Regions from separate parts of the Streptomyces sp. NPDC039430 genome, predicted to be linked through region 1. Evidence: riboswitches for the same ligand, from Rfam matches in the RefSeq annotation. Region 1 holds a riboswitch; each other region holds the start of a gene.
What was found. Region 1 has a riboswitch for cyclic di-AMP ahead of ACZ7LS_RS05700 (C40 family peptidase). Riboswitches for the same ligand answer to the same signal wherever they lie in the genome.
Positions count from the first base shown of each region.

Region 2: it holds a riboswitch for cyclic di-AMP, as region 1 does, so the genes downstream of both, ACZ7LS_RS22440 (M23 family metallopeptidase) here and ACZ7LS_RS05700 (C40 family peptidase) in region 1, are expected to answer to the same signal.
Region 3: it holds a riboswitch for cyclic di-AMP, as region 1 does, so the genes downstream of both, ACZ7LS_RS29250 (transglycosylase family protein) here and ACZ7LS_RS05700 (C40 family peptidase) in region 1, are expected to answer to the same signal.
Region 4: it holds a riboswitch for cyclic di-AMP, as region 1 does, so the genes downstream of both, ACZ7LS_RS09505 (transglycosylase SLT domain-containing protein) here and ACZ7LS_RS05700 (C40 family peptidase) in region 1, are expected to answer to the same signal.

Region 1 is NZ_JBVKAK010000002.1:155,977-160,834, reverse strand. Features, by position in the region: gene ACZ7LS_RS05705 (ATP-dependent DNA helicase) at 1-1,188, opposite strand, end outside; cyclic di-AMP (ydaO/yuaA leader) riboswitch at 1,465-1,612, shown strand; gene ACZ7LS_RS05700 (C40 family peptidase) at 1,611-2,822, shown strand; gene ACZ7LS_RS05695 (hypothetical protein) at 2,842-3,195, opposite strand; gene ACZ7LS_RS05690 (C40 family peptidase) at 3,444-4,484, shown strand; gene ACZ7LS_RS05685 (hypothetical protein) at 4,628-4,858, shown strand, end outside.
Region 2 is NZ_JBVKAK010000009.1:21,459-26,316, reverse strand. Features, by position in the region: gene ACZ7LS_RS22455 (hypothetical protein) at 1-41, shown strand, start outside; tRNA gene ACZ7LS_RS22450 (tRNA-Met) at 103-176, shown strand; gene ACZ7LS_RS22445 (PP2C family protein-serine/threonine phosphatase) at 588-1,844, shown strand; cyclic di-AMP (ydaO/yuaA leader) riboswitch at 2,142-2,295, shown strand; gene ACZ7LS_RS22440 (M23 family metallopeptidase) at 2,307-3,332, shown strand; gene ACZ7LS_RS22435 (aldo/keto reductase) at 3,534-4,478, shown strand; gene ACZ7LS_RS22430 (PrsW family intramembrane metalloprotease) at 4,527-4,858, opposite strand, start outside.
Region 3 is NZ_JBVKAK010000015.1:54,146-59,003, reverse strand. Features, by position in the region: gene ACZ7LS_RS29265 (DUF501 domain-containing protein) at 1-359, opposite strand, end outside; gene ACZ7LS_RS29260 (FtsB family cell division protein) at 496-969, opposite strand; gene eno (phosphopyruvate hydratase) at 1,094-2,383, opposite strand; gene ACZ7LS_RS29250 (transglycosylase family protein) at 2,805-3,515, opposite strand; cyclic di-AMP (ydaO/yuaA leader) riboswitch at 3,525-3,701, opposite strand; gene ACZ7LS_RS29245 (transglycosylase family protein) at 3,966-4,858, opposite strand, start outside.
Region 4 is NZ_JBVKAK010000003.1:59,155-64,012, forward strand. Features, by position in the region: gene ACZ7LS_RS09500 (hypothetical protein) at 1-390, shown strand, start outside; cyclic di-AMP (ydaO/yuaA leader) riboswitch at 1,127-1,281, shown strand; gene ACZ7LS_RS09505 (transglycosylase SLT domain-containing protein) at 1,286-2,086, shown strand; gene ACZ7LS_RS09510 (amino acid permease) at 2,124-3,503, opposite strand; gene ACZ7LS_RS09515 (SAM-dependent methyltransferase) at 3,825-4,625, opposite strand; gene ACZ7LS_RS09520 (hypothetical protein) at 4,855-4,858, shown strand, end outside.

The DNA.
Region 1 (4,858 bases):
GTGCTCCGTGTCCGCGACGTAGCCGGTGATCTGGGCGCCCGCGCCGGCCTTCGTCCACAGATTCTTCGGCCGGCGGCTCTCGTTCCGCTCGATGACCGCGTTGGCGGCGCTGAGGATCGTCTGCGTGGAGCGGTAGTTCTGCTCCAGCAGAATGGTCGTCGCGTCCGGGTAGTCCTCCTCGAACTGGAGGATGTTGCGGATCGTGGCGCCCCGGAAGGCGTAGATCGACTGGTCGGCGTCACCGACGACACACAGCTCGGCCGGGTCGTTCTCCTCGCCCGAGGGGCCCACCAGCTCGCGTACGAGCGTGTACTGAGCGTGGTTGGTGTCCTGGTACTCGTCCACCAGGACATGCCGGAAGCGCCGACGGTAGTGCTCGGCGACATCGGGGAACGCCTGGAGCAGATGGACGGTGGTCATGATGATGTCGTCGAAGTCCAGCGCGTTGGCCTCGCGCAGCCGCGACTGGTACATCCGGTACGCCTCGACGAGCGTCTTCTCGAAGCCGTCGGCGGCCTGGCCGGCGAACGTCTCCTCGTCGATCAGCTCGTTCTTCAGATTCGAGATCTTGGCGCTGAAGGACTTGGGCGGGTACCGCTTGGGGTCGAGGTCCAGATCGCGGCAGACCAGGGCCATCAGGCGCTTCGAGTCGGCGGCGTCGTAGATGGAGAACGACGAGGTGAAGCCGAGCCTCTTCGACTCGCGCCGCAGGATCCGTACGCAGGCGCTGTGGAACGTCATGACCCACATGGCGTTGGCGCGCGGGCCGACGAGCTGGCCGACCCGTTCCTTCATCTCGCCCGCGGCCTTGTTGGTGAACGTGATCGCCAGTATCTGACCGGGGTGGACGCTGCGGGTGCCCAGCAGATACGCGATCCGGTGGGTCAGCACCCTGGTCTTGCCCGACCCGGCCCCGGCCACGATGAGCAGGGGCGAGCCGGTGTGCACGACGGCCGCGCGCTGCTCCTCGTTCAGCCCTTCGAGCAGCGCGGCGGGGTCCACGACCGTACGCGGCGCGCCGTCGCGGTGGTACTGGTCCCGCGCCGGGGGCGCGTCGTAGGCACCCTGGAAGAGGTCGTCGGGCACCTGCTCCGGTGCGTGCCCGGCGTCGTCCTCGGGCGGCGGAGGATGCTCGTCGCCGGAGGGCTGGAGGTCTGCCAGGAAACTGTCGTCAAAGAGGCTGCTCATCGCTTTCCGAGTCTAGGCCGCCCCACTGACACCCCGCGCCCGCCTTCGGAATTCCCCGCCCTGGTCGTCATCACCACAGGCGGCTCCCCGCTCACCCATCGTGACGAACGGACCCCACCAGCCGGTTTCACTCATCGCACCCGCAAATAGTCACGAAAATGTATCGGGCATATCGGCCATCGACCTTCACACCAGCACCACACTTTGGCTAGCGTGCTCGATCAGGCAGCCCGTACCCCCAACGGCGACCCACGCCAAGCGGGCGGCCCACGTCGAATTCGGACTTTCCTGAAGGAAGTTCGGAACCGGGGACCCACAGTGCACAACCGGGGTGAATCGGGCCTTTCACTCAAGGCCCGTAGGGCAGCCTTCCGTTCCGCCCGAACCCGACAGCTAACCCGGTAGGCGGTCCACGGAAGGAGATGCCGACCTTGGCGTCGCATCGCAAGCCGCGCAGCCTCAGCGGCGTACGTACCGCTTCTCCCGCCGTCGGGATCACGACAGCCGCGCTCGCCTCGGTCACGTTGCTCTCGGCGCAGAGCGCGAGCGCCGCGCCCGTCGAGCCGAAGCCGTCCATGGAGGAGGTACAGAAGAAGGTCGACGATCTGTACCGCCAGGCCGGCAGTGAGACGCAGAAGTACAACCGGGCGAAAGAAGCCACGCAGAAGCAGAAGCGCGCGGTTGACCGGGTGCTCGACGAGGTCGCCAAGCGCGCGGACAAACTGAACGAGGCCCGGCGTACGCTCGGCTCGTTCGCGGCCGCGCAGTACCGGGAAGGCGCGATCACCCCGACCGCCGCCCTGCTGTTCGCGGACAGCCCGCAGTCGTTCTTCGAGCAGAAGCAGGTGACGGACCGGCTGACGGAGCGTCAGCGCGGCGTCCTCACCGACTACCAGACGCAGCAGGCCGACGCGGCGAAGCAGCGGCAGCGGGCGTCGAAGGACCTGGAGTCGCTCACCGCCTCGCAGGCCGCGCTGCGTACGAGCAAGCAGAACGTGCAGCAGAAGCTCGGCGCGGCGCGTGCGCTGCTGTCGAAGCTGACCACGGAGGAGAAGGCGCGGCTGGCCGCGCTGGAGCGCAAGAAGGAAGAGGAGGCCCGCCGCACGGCGGAGGCACGGGCGAAGCAGGAGGCCCGCGCGAAGGCGGAGGCCGAGCGCAAGCGTGAGGAGCGGCAGGCCCAGGCCCCGTCGGCCGGTACGGGCTCGGGCACCGGCTCAGGCACGGGTACGGGTACGGGCGGTACCGGCACAGGGACCGGCACCGGAGCCTCGGACGGCAGCTATGCCACCAAGGCCGCCAAGGTCCTCTCCTTCGCCCGCGCCCAGAAGGGCAAGCCGTACGTCTGGGGCGCCACGGGCCCCAGCTCGTACGACTGCTCCGGCCTCACCCAGGCCGCCTGGAAGGAGGCGGGCGTGGAGCTGCCGCGCACCACCTGGGACCAGGTGAAGGCCGGCGCGCGCGTCGCGACCGAGGATCTGCTCCCGGGTGACCTGGTCTTCTTCTACGACGACATCAGCCACGTCGGCATCTACATAGGCGACGGCATGATGATCCACGCCCCCAAGCCGGGCGCGAACGTCCGCGAGGAGTCGATCTACTACATGCCGATCTACGGAAGCGTCCGCCCCGCCTGACAGCGGCCCCGGGGCCCTGTCAGGTCCAGAGCGTGGCGATGAAGATGTTGGCCATCGCCAGCCCGCCGACCGCGCCGAACAGCGGCTTCGGGGCGGTCTCGTCGTCGCGCTTCACGTACACCACGGCGAGGATCACGACCAGCACCGCGAGCTTGATGCCGACCTTGATGTTGTTCACCGTCTGATCGTCGGCCTGGTTGAGGCCCACCAGCGCCACGCCCGTGATGAGCATCGTCAGCGCGCCGTGCAGCATCGCCTTGTTGAAGCGGGCCGTCCCCGTGCTCATCGACTTCATCTGCGTGAGGAAGCCGCCGAGCAGCGAGGCTATGCCGATGATGTGAAGCGCGACGAAGACATTGATGAGTACGTCCATGCCCGGACCCTATCGAGGGCCATATCACCACCGAGCGGCGAGGTGGGGATCTGTTCCGATATCGGTCGGGTCCGGACGGAAAGGGGTGCCGAGGCCGCGATCATGCCGGTCACAATCCGGCCCTGTTCTGCCACCTCTCGCCAATACCGGCCATGCCGAGGCCGGACTGTGACCTTGCGCCCTAGCGTCCTTCTCCTGGCGACCGGCCATGACCCACCGTGACCGACTAGGGAAGAGGATCCACCCCCGTGGCAGCGCACCGAAAGCCCAGACAGCGCACGCTCACCGGCCCCGCCGGCCGAACCGCCGCCACCCTCGCACTCGCCGGGGCCGCGACCGTCACCGCCCTCGACGGCCCCGCGCACGCCGAGCCCCAGCTCACCCCGGCCCAGGTCAAGGCCAAGGTCGACGGGCTGTACGCGCAGGCCGAGACCGCCACCGAGCGGTACAACGGGACGAAGGTGAAGGCGGACAAGGCCCGTACCGCGCTCACGCATCTGCGGGACGAGGCCACGCGCAGGACGGAACGGCTCAACAACGCGCGCAACGCGCTCGGTTCGATCGCCTCCGCGCAGTACCGGGCCGGCGGCCTCGACCCCGCCGTACAGCTCGCGCTCAGCTCCTCGCCCGAGGAGTACCTGGAAGGGGCCTCGCTCGCCGAACGGGCCGGTTCCCGGCAGGCCGCCAGGATCACCGCGATCCGCAAGGAACTCGCCCGAATCGCCGAACTGCGCGCCCGCGCCGACGGCCGGCTCACGGAGCTGAGGGCCACCCAGTCCGAGCTGGCCCGGCACAAGTCCGCCATCCAGGAGAAGATCGGCTCCGCCCAGCGGCTGCTCGACCGCCTCACCGCGCCACAGCGCGCCCAGTACGACCAGCAGGACGGCCAGGAGCGGCGGGGCGCCGCGTCCCCGGCGCCCGGCGCGGTGCGGGCGCCGAACGCCCGTGCCGCCGCGGCCGTCGCCTACGCCTACGGGGCGCTCGGCAAGCCGTACGTCTGGGGCGCGACCGGACCCGGTGCCTTCGACTGCTCCGGGCTCACCCAGGCCGCCTGGCGCGCCGCGGGTGTCTCCCTCCCCCGCACCAGCTACACCCAGATCAACACCGGGCAGCGGGTCTCACGCGGCGATCTCGCCCCCGGTGACCTGGTGTTCTTCTTCTCCGGCGTCAGCCATGTGGGGATCTATGTCGGCGGCGGGCAGATGATCCACGCCCCCCGGCCGGGCTCGGCGGTCCGGCTGGCGCCGCTCGACCAGATGCCGTTCGCCGGGGCCAGCAGGCCCGCCTAGGTCCTGTCCGGCCGGACAGGACCTGGGCCCCGTCTTCGGAGTCCCGCAACTCCGGAGTCGCCGAACGGCCCACACCGGCGTGCCGGTTGCCCCTCCCCGGGTCACGATGGGCGCAGCATCCCGTCTGCCCTGAAGGGGGAGCCGTGAGACGAGCCAACGCCGTCAGAGGAACGGTTCTCGCCGTCGGCGCACTTTTCGTCCTGGCGCCGGTCGGCCTCACTCCACGGGGATGCGGCGATCTCTCCGGCGGCCGGCTCTGTATCGAGGGCCCGGTGGGCGGCGCGGGACCGTTCACCGTGCGCTACGAGCAGTACCAGGGCCGGCCCGGTGTCGCCGTACGCCTCGGCTACCAGCGCAAGGACGACCGGATCACC
Region 2 (4,858 bases), on a different contig from region 1:
GGGCCGCCGCGGTCCGTGCCGATGTCGTCGAGGCCGCCTAGCCCGTCCGTGCGCCGAGTGGTGATGATCTTGCTCCGGATGGCGTAGAGTTGCATTCAACGGCGCGGGGTGGAGCAGCTCGGTAGCTCGCTGGGCTCATAACCCAGAGGTCGCAGGTTCAAATCCTGTCCCCGCTACTGGAAGAAAACGAAGGCCCGGATTCCTGGTGAATCCGGGCCTTCGTCGTGTCCACCCGGGCCCGGACCGGCCGCCGGTACGGGTACGAGCGGACCGGCTGCCGGTCCGCTCGCTCCGGGCCCGGATTCCGTCGTGGCCTCGATGACGCGCGCTCCCCGTCGACCATGACAAGTACGGTGAAGGTACGGCTGTGCTCGTGCGGGACGCCATGAGGGTGTACGCCGGGCGCCAGCCGACCGACTGATCGGGGCCGTCGGCCGATCGGTGCGCCGGAGCACCGGCCGGGCCGGCGGGGCCGCTCGCCGTAGCCCACTCGGCCGACGGCGAGTCGCCACCCGGGATGGCAGCGGCCAGCCTGATGGAGCGCGGCACCGTCCGCAGCAGTCGGCGGACCGGGCAGGAGACCACTGGTGTGGAGACTGAGGAAGCTCGGAAAGGGCACGGGCGGCACAGGCCGGCGGGCGGCTGAGGACGCCGGTATCTGGGCAGGTCGCGGAACGGGTTTCTGGACGGCCGGTGACAACGTCCGCGGCGGCGGCCGGTATCCCGCGGGACGCGGCCGTACCGGACGCAGGCTGGTACGGGTGCTGCCCGTGCTGGTGATCGTCGCCGGGGTGATCTTCGACCTCGTGACCCCGACGCGCGTCACCGCGTCCCCCCTCTTCGCCGCGGCTCCGCTGGTCGCCGCCCCGTTCTATCCGATGGCAGGCACGCTCGTCATCGCCCTCACCTCGCTGGTCGCCGAGGTGGTGCTGCACATCCACGCGGACACCCAGTTCCAGGTGGAGTCGATCAGCGAGGTGCTGACGGTGCTGGTCGTGTCCCTGCTGGCGCTGTACATCAACGGTGTCGTACGGCGCAGCGGTGAGCGGCTGGCCTCCGCCCGCATCATCGCCGAGACCGCCCAGCGCGCGGTGCTGCCCAGACCCGCCGAACGGATCGGGGGGCTGCGGATCGCCGCGCGGTACGAGGCGGCGCAGGAGGGCGCGTTCATCGGCGGGGACCTCTTCGCCGTACAGGACACGCCGTACGGGGTGCGGCTGGTGGTCGGGGATGTACGGGGGAAGGGTCTTGACGCGGTCGAAGCGGTGGCGGTGGTCATCGGGTCCTTCCGGGAGGCCGCCGAGCAGGAGAGTTCGCTGGAGGCGGTCGCGCAGCGGCTGGAGCGGGCTCTCCGGCGGGAGGGGACACGGCAGGACGCGCTCGATATCTTCGAGGGGTTCACGACGGCCGTACTGGCCGAGATCCCGCACGACGAGGGTGTGGTGCGGCTGGTCAACCGCGGCCACCCCGAGCCGCTGCTGGTGTGCGGCGACGGCGAGGTGCGGATGCTCGTCGCGACCGACCCCGCGCTGCCGCTCGGGATGAGCGAACTGGGTATGTGGCCGGACCGCGCCGAGCAGGCCGCGTATCCGGAAGGCGCGACGCTGCTCTTCTATACGGACGGGCTGACCGAGGCGCGTGATGCCCACGGGGTTTTCTACGTCCCGCGCGAACGGCTCGACGGCCGGGTCTTCCAGGGGCCCGACGAGATGCTCCAGGCGCTCATCGACGATGTGCGGCGGCACACGGGCGGCGGGAGCCAGGACGACATGGCGCTGCTGGCGGTCAGCCGGCCCTCGGAGGGTGAGCCGGAGCGGCGCAGGACCATGCCCTTGGTGCCGTGAGACGGCCGGAGCCATCAGCCGGCGTCGTCAGCCGGATCGCCGGACGGATGCGTCCGGCCGGACCCCTCGCCACCGTCCGTAGTCGAGAGGTATCCCTCCGCATAACATTTGACACACCGTCAGAAATGCGAGCCGCCCTGATGGGCCGTCAACTCGCCCGATTCCGTTCCCTTCCGTCCCGGTACGTCCGATGCGAAGTCGTTAACGATCACCCGGAACAGCTTGGAATAAGGCCCGGGTCTCTATTAACGTTCGATAACGCAGCGCGGTCGTCCCAGCCGTCGTAAGAGATGGCACCGTGCGCACGCGCCGAATCCCGCAAGGGAACCGGGGAACCACCAATTGGGGTGAATCGGGTGTTTTCTGTCGCCTTGTGCGGCAGGAGCGCTCGTAGGAGACCTTCCTGCTCCGAACCCGTCAGCTAACCCGGTAGGCGAGAAGGAAGGAAAGGAGTACGCCTCAGTGGCGTCCAACAAGCCTGCCCCCGAAGCCCTCTTCGAAACGCGCTCCCACGGCGACGAGCCGGACAGGGCATGGGGGGAATGGAATCCCACCGAGGAGTCCATACGGCCCGTACGCGGCCGGCATCGCGTCGCCAAGCAGCGCGGACTGGCCCGTAGCTCCACCGTCCTCGGCGTGGGCGTCATCGCCGCCGTCGGCGCGGGCGGCATCGCCACCGCGCAGGACAAGCCCGCGGTCTCCATATCCCTGCCCGACGCGATCGCGGACAATCTTCCGGACGCCAAGTCTCTGCCGGGAATGGGCTCGCTCGCCTCGGACGACTCCGAGTCCGAGGTGCTCGCCGCCCCGCTCACCACCGCCGGGCTCACGGCCTCGGACACCGAACAGGGCGCCACCGACGCGGGAGAGGCGCTGCGCGCCCGTATCCTCCAGCAGGCCGAGGCGCAGCAGACCGGGGCCGACGCGGCGCAGAAGGCGGCCGCGGAGTCGGCGGCGGCCGAGAAGGCCGCGGCCGAGGCCAAGAAGCAGCAGTCCGAGGCCGAGAAGAAGATCGAAGAGGCGAAGAAGAAGGCCGAGGCCGAGGCCAGGGCCAAGGCGGAGAAGGCGCGGCTGGCCAAGCTGGCCGCCAGCTACGCGATCCCCACCTCCTCGTACACGATCACCTCGACCTACGGTCAGGCCGGCTCGCTGTGGTCCTCCGGCCAGCACACCGGCCTGGACTTCGCCGCGCCGACGGGCACCCCGCTCAAGGCCGTGCACAGCGGCACCGTCAAGTCGGCCGGCTGGTCGGGCTCGTACGGATACCGCACGGTCCTGGAGCTCGATGACGGCACGGAGATCTGGTACGCCCACCAGTCCTCGATCAGCGTGAGCGCCGGGCAGAAGGTCAGCACCGGCGAGGTCATCGGCAGGGTCGGCGCGACCGGCAACGTGACCGGCGCCCATCTGCACCTCGAAGTCCACACGGCGGGCGGCTCGGGCATCGACCCGATGAGCTGGCTGCGCGGCAAGGGCCTCAACCCGTAGACCTCGTCTCCACGGACCTTCCCCCGCGAGCCTGTGGGCCCGCGAGCCTGTGGGCTCGTGGGCCCGTTGGGTTCGCGAGCCCGTTGGGTTCGTGGGGCCGCGGTTTCGTGGGGCCGCGAGTTCGGCGGACATTCCCCCATACGGTCCCTATCGGGGCGTGGAGCGGAATAGGGCGGACCCCTTCGGGAGTTGCAGCCGCCTATGACCGCTCTGCGCCCACTGGGCTCTTCCGATCTGCACGTCTTCCCGCTCGCCCTCGGCGGCAATGTCTTCGGCTGGACCGCCGACGAGACGGCCTCCTTCGCCGTCCTCGACGCGTACGCCGCCGCAGGCGGGAACTTCATCGACACCGCCGACCTGTACTCCGCCTGGGTGCCGGGCCACAAGGGCGGTGAATCCGAGACCGTCATCGGCAACTGGATCGCCTCGCGCGGCAATCGCTCCGAGGTGCTGGTCGCGACCAAGGTCGGCGGGCACCCGCAGTACAAGGGGCTCCGGGCCGCCACCATCAAGGCCGGCGTCGAGGAGTCCCTGCGTCGGCTCCGTACGGACTACATCGACCTCTACTACACGCACTTCGACGACCCCGAGGTCCCGGTCGAGGAGATCGTCACCGCCCTCGACCAGCTGGTGACGGCGGGCAAGGTCCGCGCGCTCGGCGCCTCCAACATCAGCGCGGAGCGGCTGGCCGCCTCGCTCGCCTTCTCGGAGCGCGAGGGGCTGGCCCGCTATGTGGCGCTCCAGCCGCACTACAACCTGGTCTCGCGGGACACGTACGAGGGCGAGCTGCAGGACACCGTCCGGCGTCACGGCCTCTCGGCCGTGCCGTACTTCGCGCTGGCCTCGGGCTTCCTCACCGGCAAGTACCGTCCCGGGACCACGGTCGACAGTCCCCGCGCCGACCGCGCGGCCACGTATCTGGAGTCCGAGCGGGGCAGCAAGGTCCTGACCGCGCTGGACCGGATCGCCGGGGCGCGGGGCGCCGAGGTCGCGACCGTCGCACTGGCCTGGCTGGCGGCGCAGCCGACGGTGGTCGCACCGCTCGCGTCCGCGCGTACGACCGAGCAGTTGCCCGCGCTGCTGGCGGCGGCGGCCCTTGAGCTGACGGCGGAGGAGCTGGCGGAGCTCACCACGGCCTCCGCCTGAGGCCCTCGCCCGACATATGCCAGGTTGGTTGGTCATGAGCCAGGTTCCTCATTGGCGGTACGGGTTGTAGCCGTCGTAGTCGATGTACGGCGGCGGCACCCGCACCCGGCCCGTGGCCCGCGCCGCATAGGTCAGCGCGGGCCCGGCTATCTCCCTGCGCTGCCACAGATGGTGCAGCAGCTCCTGCTCGCGCTCGATGAAGTCCGGGCCCACCACACCCCGGTGGGCCCGGTGGCGCAGAAACGCCAGGGACGTCGCGAACGCCTCGTACTCCCCGACCGATCTGGCCGCCCACGGTCCGTACGTACGGCCCGCGAAGTCACGCGCCAGGGTGCGCGCCCGCATGGAGGAGAGCGCGAGGGGCGCGGCCGGGGTCAGCC
Region 3 (4,858 bases), on a different contig from region 1:
AAGCCCTCCAGGACCTCGATGGCGTCGCGGCGCGCGAGGTAGTCCTCATGGGCCGCGCGGTACGCGGCGGCCAGCTCGGGGTCGGTCGCGAGGCGCTCGGTCATCTCCTTCATGACGCCGTTCGCCTCCAGCGTGCCGATGGCCGAGGCCGCGCGCGGGCAGGTGAGGTAGTACGTCGTCGGGAAGGGCGTGCCGTCGGGGAGCCGCGGGGCGGTCTCGACCACGTCCGGCTGACCGCAGGGGCAGCGGTGCGCGATGGCGCGCAGGCCGCGCGGCGGGCGGCCGAGCTGTTCTTTGAATGCCGCGACGTCCGCGTCGGTGGGTTCCGTGCGTTCGGTCTGCGGAGGGGGCGTGTCCATGCCTGCCTAGGTATGTTCTGCGGTTCTCGGGTGTTCCGCGGTTCTGGGCTGAGTCTCTTGTGTCCGGCCGTATGGGTCCGGACCATCTGCATTGTCCGGACTATCTGCGTTGTCCGGACTATCTGCGTTGTCCGGACTATCTGTCCTGGCGGTCCGCGTTGTCCACGCCGTCCAGCACGTTCGAGTACCAGGGGCGGTCCGTCGCCCCCCGCTCCTCGCGGCGCTGCTCGCGAACGTCCGGGTCGATCACGGTGTAGCCGGTCTCCCCCGGCATCACGTAATGCAGATGCTCCCGGGCCAGCCGCTGGATATACGCGTCGTCCTGGAGCCGCGCCTTCTCGTCGCGCAGCTCCTCGACCCGCTGCTTCGCCTCGCGGGCCAGCCGCTCCTGGTCGGCGATCTCGTTCCGCTGCGACACGTACTGCCGCATCGGATACGCGAGCGCCACCACCAGTGTGCACACGACCAGGGCGAGGAAGGCGGCCCGGCCGGTGAGCCGGGAGCGGCGGTCCTGCCTGCGGTTCTGCGAGCGGTAGACCCGGGCGGCCGTCTGCTCGCCGAGCAGTCGCAGCCTGGTCGCGGTGGAGAACCGGTCCCGGTTCCCGGCCATGGCTCGCCTCCCCTGTTACGTCCCCTGTTGTACGTACGTCCCCGGACACGGTACGGGACCGCGACCGGGGACGTACGGACGACGGGCGGAGCCGCCCCTCGCCCTCATATCCAGAGGAACAGGATCAGGCGGAACGGAACCGCGGGAACGCGCTGCGGCCCGCGTACACCGCCGCGTCGTCGAGGATCTCCTCGATGCGCAGCAGCTGGTTGTACTTGGCGACGCGCTCGGAGCGGGCCGGGGCGCCGGTCTTGATCTGGCCGCAGTTGGTGGCGACGGCGAGGTCGGCGATGGTGACGTCCTCGGTCTCACCGGAGCGGTGGGACATCATGCACTTGAAGCCGTTGCGCTGGGCCAGCTCGACGGCGTCCAGGGTCTCGGTCAGCGAACCGATCTGGTTGACCTTGACGAGCAGGGCGTTGGCCGAGCCCTCCTCGATGCCGCGGGCGAGGCGCTCCGGGTTGGTGACGAACAGGTCGTCGCCGACGATCTGGACCTTGGAGCCGAGCTTGTCCGTGAGGACCTTCCAGCCGGCCCAGTCGTCCTCGAAGAGCGGGTCCTCGATGGAGACGAGCGGGTACGCGGCGACGAGCTCCTCGTAGTACTCGGTCAGCTCGGCGGCCGAGCGGGACTTGCCCTCGAACTCGTACGAGCCGTCCTTGTAGAACTCGGACGCGGCGACGTCGAGCGCGAGCGCGATGTCGCGGCCGGGGACGTAACCGGCCTCCTTGATCGCTTCGAGGATGAGGTCGAGCGCGGCGCGGTTCGACTCCAGGTTCGGCGCGAAGCCGCCCTCGTCGCCGAGGCCGGTGGAGAGGCCCTTCTGCTTCAGGACCTTCTTGAGCGTGTGGTAGACCTCGGCACCCCAGCGCAGGGCCTCGGAGAAGGACTCCGCGCCGATCGGGGCGATCATGAATTCCTGGATGTCGACATTGGAGTCGGCGTGCGAGCCGCCGTTCAGGATGTTCATCATCGGAACGGGCAGCAGGTGCGCGTTCGGGCCGCCGAGGTAGCGGAAGAGCGGGAGGTCCGAGGCCTCGGAGGCGGCGTGCGCGACGGCGAGGGAGACGCCGAGGATGGCGTTGGCGCCGAGCGACGACTTGTCCGGGGTGGCGTCCAGGTCGAACATCGCCTGGTCGATCAGGCGCTGCTCGGTGGCGTCGTACCCGACCAGCTCCGGGCCGATCTGCTCGATGACGGCGAGGACGGCCTTCTCGACACCCTTGCCCTGGTAGCGGTTCTGGTCACCGTCGCGGAGCTCAAGGGCCTCGAACGCACCGGTGGAGGCACCGGAGGGGACAGCAGCACGACCCGTGCTGCCGTCGTCGAGGCCGACCTCGACCTCGACCGTGGGGTTGCCTCGGGAGTCGAGGATTTCCCGGGCTACGACGACGTCGATGGACGGCACGAGCATCTCCTTCTGGGATGTGACGCTTGGAGTGCAGGGTCTCATTGGCCTTGCGACACGAGACTATCCGGCGCGGGGTCATCGGTCGGCCGGTGCCCGCCACCTAAGACGAACCTAAGACGAAATGAGGCCCGATTCCCGCACCGCGGGAGCCGGCGGGAGCCGTGGCCCGCCCGCGGGCGGGCCACAGCCGAAACCCCGGCCCGGCGCGTACGGGGGATTACGCGCCCGGCCGGGGTGGTCTCGGGTGGGGCCAGGGGCCCTTCGCGGGGGCGCGGGTTCCCTGGTTCCCGGGGCCGGCCTCGGGACATCCCCGGGTTCCCTGGTGGGTCCCGGGGGCCGACCCCGGGACCATCCCGGGGGCCGACCCCGGGATCCCCGAGTGGGCCCCCGGGGGGGGAGGCCCCGGTGGGAGGCCCCGGTGGGGTCAGCTCAGGTGGAGCTGCTGGCCCGGGTAGATCACGTCGGCGTCGCTGACGATGTCCTTGTTCAGGTCGAACAGCTTCTTCCAGCCACCCTTGACCTTCTCCGCCTTGGCGATCTTGGAGAGGGTGTCGCCGGACTCGACCTTGTACTCGCCGTCGCCCTTCTTGATCGTGGTGGGACGGCTCTCGCCGCGCGAGGCGGGCTGGGCGGCACCGCGCGTGGTCTCCGCGCTCTCCCGCTGCTGCGGCTGCGACTGCTGCTTCGGCTGGGTCTGCTGCTGCGACCGCTGCTTGGGCTGCGACTGCTGCTGGGTGCTCCGGTCGGCCGAGCCACCGTCGTACGCGGCGCTGGACAGGCCCACGCCGCAGTTCGGCCACGCGCCCTTGCCCTGGCCGGCGAGGACCTTCTCGGCGACGGCTATCTGCTGGGACTTGCTGGCCAGGTCGGCGCGGGCGGCGTACGCGGTACCGCCGTAGGCCGCCCAGGTGGACGGCGTGAACTGGAGGCCGCCGTAGAAGCCGTTCTCGGTGTTGATGGACCAGTTGCCCCCGGACTCGCACTGCGCGACCTTGTCCCACTCGGAGGCGGTCGCGGCGGTGGCCGAGGTCGCGCCGAGCAGCGGGGCGGCGACGGCGGCACCGGTGACGCCGGCGAGCGTGGCGTAGCGGGCGGCCTTCGACGGGCGGCGGTGCTTGGCCTTGCTGGAACGCAGCAGCATGGAACATCTCCTCACCGACGCCTACGAGGTCAGCTGTCGGGTTCGGGCCAAGTGAGTTGCCCGGCCTTGTGCTCTGGCGCACAAGGCTTCACCCCAAGCCGGTCCTCGGCCGTCTCTCGACGGCCGGAGCCCGGCGCGAACCTTTGGGTCCCCCGCTCCTGCCTACGGCGCATGACGCGTCGGTTACTCCCCCCGACCGACGGCAGGATTCGGCGTGACGGTCGACGGGGCCCGCGGTGCGAGCGGTTCAGACCGTAATCACAGGTCTGCCCGTTGTTCAAAGAAGCACATCAAGGAAAAATCGCCCTTACCTCCCCCTGGGGCGACCTCATTTGCGCAGGTGGGAGACGAAACGGCGCGACCCGTTGAGCAATTGGCCCCAGTTGCGGCGAAGAGACCCTTGTCTCACTTTCACAGAAGCGGACATAGAGTCTCTAACTGCCTCTACTTCACGCCCAGATCAAGGGTCTGGCCAGGAAGGATCAAGTCGGGGTCGGCGCCGACGGTGTCCTTGTTCGCCTCGTAGAGCGCGGACCATCCGCCGGGCACCTCGCGCTCGTCGGCGATGAGCCAGAGGCAGTCGCCGGCGCGGACGGTGTACTGACCATCCACCGCGTCCGCGCCGTCCGTTCCGTCCGCCGCGCCGCCCGCGTGACGTGCCGATCCGTCACCTCGCGAGGCATGACGGCCGGATTCGCGCTCTTCACCCGAATTGCCCGGTACGGAGTCCTCCGGAGAGGCGTCGCCACGGTGCTTGCCGTTGGCGCTGCCCCCTGCCTCCGCGTCACGGGCGGCGCCTGAGGCGCCGGAGGACTCGGAGGGGGCGGGCGTCGTGCCGTCAGGGGCGGTCGCGTCCGGGGTGGACGAGGACGTGCCCGGGGAGGCATCCGACGGGGAGCCCCCGGCCTTGTCCGACGCGTCGGAGGATCCGGACGGCTCGGACGGCTCGGACGTCCCGGTCTTCCCTGACGTCCCGGTCTTCCCTGACGTGCCGGAGGGCTTGGGGGTCCCGGACGACGCGGGCGCCGTCTCCCGTTCCGCCTCGGGCGCCGCACCGGGGTCCACGCCCGGCGCGGCGCTGCCCGCCGTCAGCCCGGAGATCGCGGCGCAGCTGGCCCATGCCTTCGGGCCCTGCGCGTCGAGGATCTTCTCGGCTATCGCGATCTGCTGCGATCTGCTGGCGAGGTCGGCACTGGCCGCGTACTCCGCGCCGCCGAAGTCGTCCCAGGTCTCCTGGGAGATCTGGAGTCCGCCGTAGTAGCCGTTGCGGAGGTCGGCGCTCCACATGCCGCCGCTCTCGCACTCGGCGACGCGGTCCCAGGTGGAGGCGTCCGCCG
Region 4 (4,858 bases), on a different contig from region 1:
CTGCGTGCCATGCAGTCGCTGGACTTCACCTTCGCCCCCGAAGGGGGGATAGCGGGCAAATCCGGCACGCTCACCCGTGACGCCACCGGCCTCGACTCCGATGACCGCGTCACGCCGCTGGCACGCCACCCCCGCAAACTCGATGTCTGGGGTCTGGACATCAAGTCCTTCCCCGACCCGGGCGACGTGGCGCTCACCTTCGCCATCGACGGCCCCGAGGGTCATGGCACGGGGACCCTCAAGCACCTGACCGTCCTCGACCAGCCGGGCCCGCCCCTGTCGCTGAGCTGGAGCGTCTGCGCCCTGCCCGTCCTCGGGCTGATCGCCTTCCTGGTCATCGCCTGGCGGCGCAACGAACCGGCGCGCCGGCTCGCCGAGTTGGGCATATAGCGCCGGACGCGCGCGCGGTGCGCGCAGGCGGCCGAAGGGGGAGCGTGGGACCGGCCACGCTCCCCCTTCGGCCGCGAACTGCCTTTTGCTGAAGGGTGGTCGCCGATTTCGATCCACTCTTCGGTGAAAGGCTGCCACGGAACTGACGCGTGGCACGACCGTGTTCGGAAACGACAGAAGGTCAGAAACGCGCACGGCTCCGCCAATTCAATGGCGTTGAGCGGTGCAATTGCCGTGAGAAGCGGCTCGCCCGGGATCCGCCGGGGTCCGCCGGGGTCCGCGAGGGGCCGTCCCCGGCGGCTTCCGAATTACGTGATCAAGCGCGATTCGGCGCCCGGTGGGACGCCCGAATTTCCAGTCATGGGTGGGACTGTCGAGGCCGGACCGACCAGGCCGGATCGCTCCTTTATGGGCGATTTATCTCCGTTCTCCCCGAAGTCCATTTATGTAGCGTTCATGTGACTTTCCACTCCCTTGGAACCCCCGTGAGCTGGACATTTCCGTCATGGGCGTGATGTGTGTCACGTAAGTGCCGGGTTGCGAGCGCCGCCTCCTCGTTCATTTCGTCCACGGAGAAGGCGAGTTGAGAGCCCCGGTATCGGGTGGGTAACGAGATCTTTCCGGGTTGGAATCGTGAATTGGATTCCGTTGTGAATTCAGGGCTTGTTTCGTCCGGGCGTCCTCGCTTACGTTCTCGTCACTCCGGATGGAACGCCGAATCCTGCCGCCGTCCGGAAACCCACACCCACCCACGTACGGCAGGAGCGGGGGACCCAGGTAAGTCGCCGATCCGTACTACGGGCCGGCTTGGGGTGAAGCCGCATTCACAGTGCGGCCGGGCATCTCCAGCTCGAACCCGACAGCTCACCTCGCAGGCGGAGGAGAGGAATTCGTCATGGCCTCAAAGGCTAAGCACCGTCGTCCCAAGAACAACCCCGTCGCCAGAGGCCTCGTCACCGCGGGCACGGGCGGTGCCGTACTCGCCTTCCCCCTGCTGGCCGCGACCACCGCGGAAGCGGCCCCGGCGCACACCGCCGCCACCGCCGACGCCAAGGTGTCCATGGCTCCGGCCGCCGCCGTTCAGACGGACGTCCCGGCGACCTACTCCGTGGTCTGGGGGGACTCGCTGTCCAGGATCGCGGACACGTACTCGATCAGCGGCGGCTGGCAGAAGCTCTATGAGGACAACCGTGACGTCATCGGCGGCAACCCGTCGCTGATCCACCCCGGTCTCACGCTGACGCTCGCGGCGGACTCCGCGTCGGAGGCCCCTGCCGACTCCACCGCCGACTCAACGGCCGACGAGAGCGCCACCACCGACGCGAGCGCCGCAGCCGATACGGGCGCCGCCACCCAGACGGCCGCGACGACGTACACCGACGACCTGGACGGCTGGATCCGGGAGTCGCTGGACGTCATGGCGCAGCACGGCATCCCCGGCTCCTACGACGGCATCTACCGCAACATCATGCGCGAGTCCTCGGGCAACCCGTCCGCCATCAACAACTGGGACTCGAACGCCGCCGCCGGCACCCCGTCCAAGGGCCTCCTGCAGGTCATCGACCCGACGTTCCAGGCCTACCACGTGCCCGGTACGTCGACGGACAGCTACGACCCGGTCGCCAACATCACCGCCGCGAGCAACTACGCGGCCGACCGCTACGGCTCGATCGACAACGTGAACGGCCCCTACTGACAGGCCCTCACGCCCGTCGCGGCAGGCCGGACAGCCCTCAGGGCCTGTCCGGCCTGCCGGCGTTCGCGCGTGTCCCCGTCCCGTGTCCCGTGTCCCCGCCGCTCCCCGGCCAGGCGCGCCGCGCGCGCAGCTCCCGTACCCCAGCCGCCGCCAGCACCAGCGCCGCCGCGCCCAGGGACCACAGCAGCTGCGGGCGCGCCGCGTCATTCGTCAGCATCAGACCGAAGACGACCGCCATCGCGGCGAGCGTGGCCCATGTCAGCCCCGGGAAGAGCCACATCCTCAGCACCAGCCGCTCCGGTGCCTCCCGCTCGATACGGCGCCGCAGCCGCAGCTGCGACACGGCGATCAAGGCCCAGACGAAGAGGAGCACCGCGCCGACCGCGTTGAGCATGTACAGGAAGACCGAGTCGGGCCAGCGGAGATTGAGCAGCACCGACACGAAGCCGAACGCCACGGACGCGAGGACCGCCCGCCGGGGCACACCGCCGCCGCTCACCGTCAGCAGGGACCGCGGCGCCTCGCCCCGTTCGGCCAGCGAGAAGACCATCCGGGACGATCCGTAGAGGTTGGCGTTGAGCGCCGACAGCAGGGCCACGAACACCACGATGTTCATGATCTGCGCGGCGGACGGGATGCCGATGGCGTCGAGGACGGTGACATACGGACTCAGCCCGGCCCGCTGCGCCGTCCAGGGCAGCACCGTCACGATGACCAGCATCGAACCGACGTAGAAGAACAGGATCCGGAACACCGCGCTGCGCACCGCCCGGGACACCGAGCGCACCGGGTCGTCGGACTCCGCCGCCGCGATCGTGACCACCTCCAGGCCGCCGAAGGCGAAGACGACGGCGAGCACACCGGAGATGACGCCCTGCCAGCCGCCGGGCAGGAAGCCGTCCTGTCCCGCGAGGTGGGTGAAGCCGACGGGGTCGGTGTCGGGCAGCAGGCCGAAGACCGCCAGCAGTCCGAGCACCAGGAACGCGACGATCGCGAACACCTTCAGGGCGGCGAACCAGAACTCGAACTCGCCGAAGTTCTTCACGGCGGCGAGGTTCGTGCCGGTGAAGAACACCATGAAGACCAGCACCCACGCCCACTGCGGCACCGAGGGCAGCCAGCCGTTCGCGATCCGCGCCGCGCCCGTCGCCTCCACCGCGAGGACGACGACCAGCAGGAACCAGTACAGCCAGCCCGCGCTGAACCCCGCCCACCGGCCGAGCGCCCGCTCGGCGTACACGGAGAACGAGCCCGACGACGGCATCGCGGCCGACATCTCGCCCAGCATCCGCATCACACACATCGCGAGCGCGCCCGCGATCAGATACGAGACGACGATCCCGGGCCCGGCCATCGCGATCCCGGCCCCCGAGCCGACGAAGAGCCCGGCGCCGATGACCCCGCCGAGGCCGAGCATGGTCAGATGGCGCTGCTTGAGCCCGCCGGCGAGCGGTGTCCGAGCGGCCGCCGCGGCCGTGGCCGTGGCTGTGCCCGTATCCGAATCCGTAGCCGTCCGGTCCGGGTCGGTACGGGCCGAGGTGTCGGGCGGGGTCTGGTCGTGCATGAGCGGTCAGGCTGCCTTCGGGGTGTGGGGGGATCTGCGGCACCACGCAGTGTCCCCGGACCACGCCCTCCCGGGCAAAACGAGCCGATCCCGACGCGACGACGGAGCGACGCGACGACGCGACGACGCGACGACGGAGCCATGGACCGATGGAGCGATGGACCGACGGGCAGGTCAGCGTACGCGGGCGACTCCGGCGTAGATGCCGCTGTCGTACCCGCCGCTCTCCTCTTCCGTCGGCGCGGCCGTGCCCTTGTACCAGTGAGGAGCCGTGACCAGTCCCGGCTCCGCGAGGTCCATGCCCTCGAAGAACCGCGCCACCCCCGCGCGGGTACGGAAGCCCAGCGTGATGCCGCCCCGCTTGTACTGCGCGACCACCTGTTCCACCAGCTCCGGATAGAGATCGGACGCGGCGTGCGAGAGCACCAGATAGCTGCCGCTGGGCAGGGCCTCCACCAGCGTGCCGACGATGTCGTACGGCTTCTCGTCCTCCGGGATGAAGTGCATGAGGGCGATGAGGGAGAGCGCGATCGGGCGGCTGAAATCCAGGAACCCCTGGGCGTGCTCCAGGATCGCCCGCGGCTCGCGGACATCCGCCTGGATGTAGTCGGTGGCGCCTTCCGGCGCACTGACCAGCAGGGCCTCGGCGTGCCGCAGGACGATGGGATCGTTGTCGGTGTAGACGACCCGCGCCTTCGGATTGATCTCCTGGACGATCTGGTGCAGGTTCGGCTTGGTCGGGATACCGGTGCCGATGTCGAGGAACTGGTCGATCCCGCTGAGCGCCAGCCAGGCGGTCGCGCGGCGCATGAAGGCACGGTTCTGCCGCGCGGCGGCCCTCGCCTCGGCGGGCAGCTGTGCCCCCACCGCCTGGTCGGTGGCGTAGTTGTCCTTGCCACCGAGGAGGAAGTCGTAGACACGGGCGGGATGGGGCTTGCTCGTGTCGATCTGCGGCTTGGGCAGCTGGGCCGTCATTGAACGCTCCCATGGCGTGGAGGCGGGGAAAGGAACCGGTGAAGGGGCTCGCGGCGCCGGGGTATCCGTTTCGAGCGATCCAGGTGGGCGCGAGCGGTAACAGAGTATGTGATGGGGGGAGTTGCTGTTCGAGCGAGGCGCGTATGTACGAGCGGCCAGATGCCGCGTACGGGCGGCCGGACGCGAGCCGGGCTGGGCTCGCACAGGATTCTCGTCCATACTTCCGGACGTGG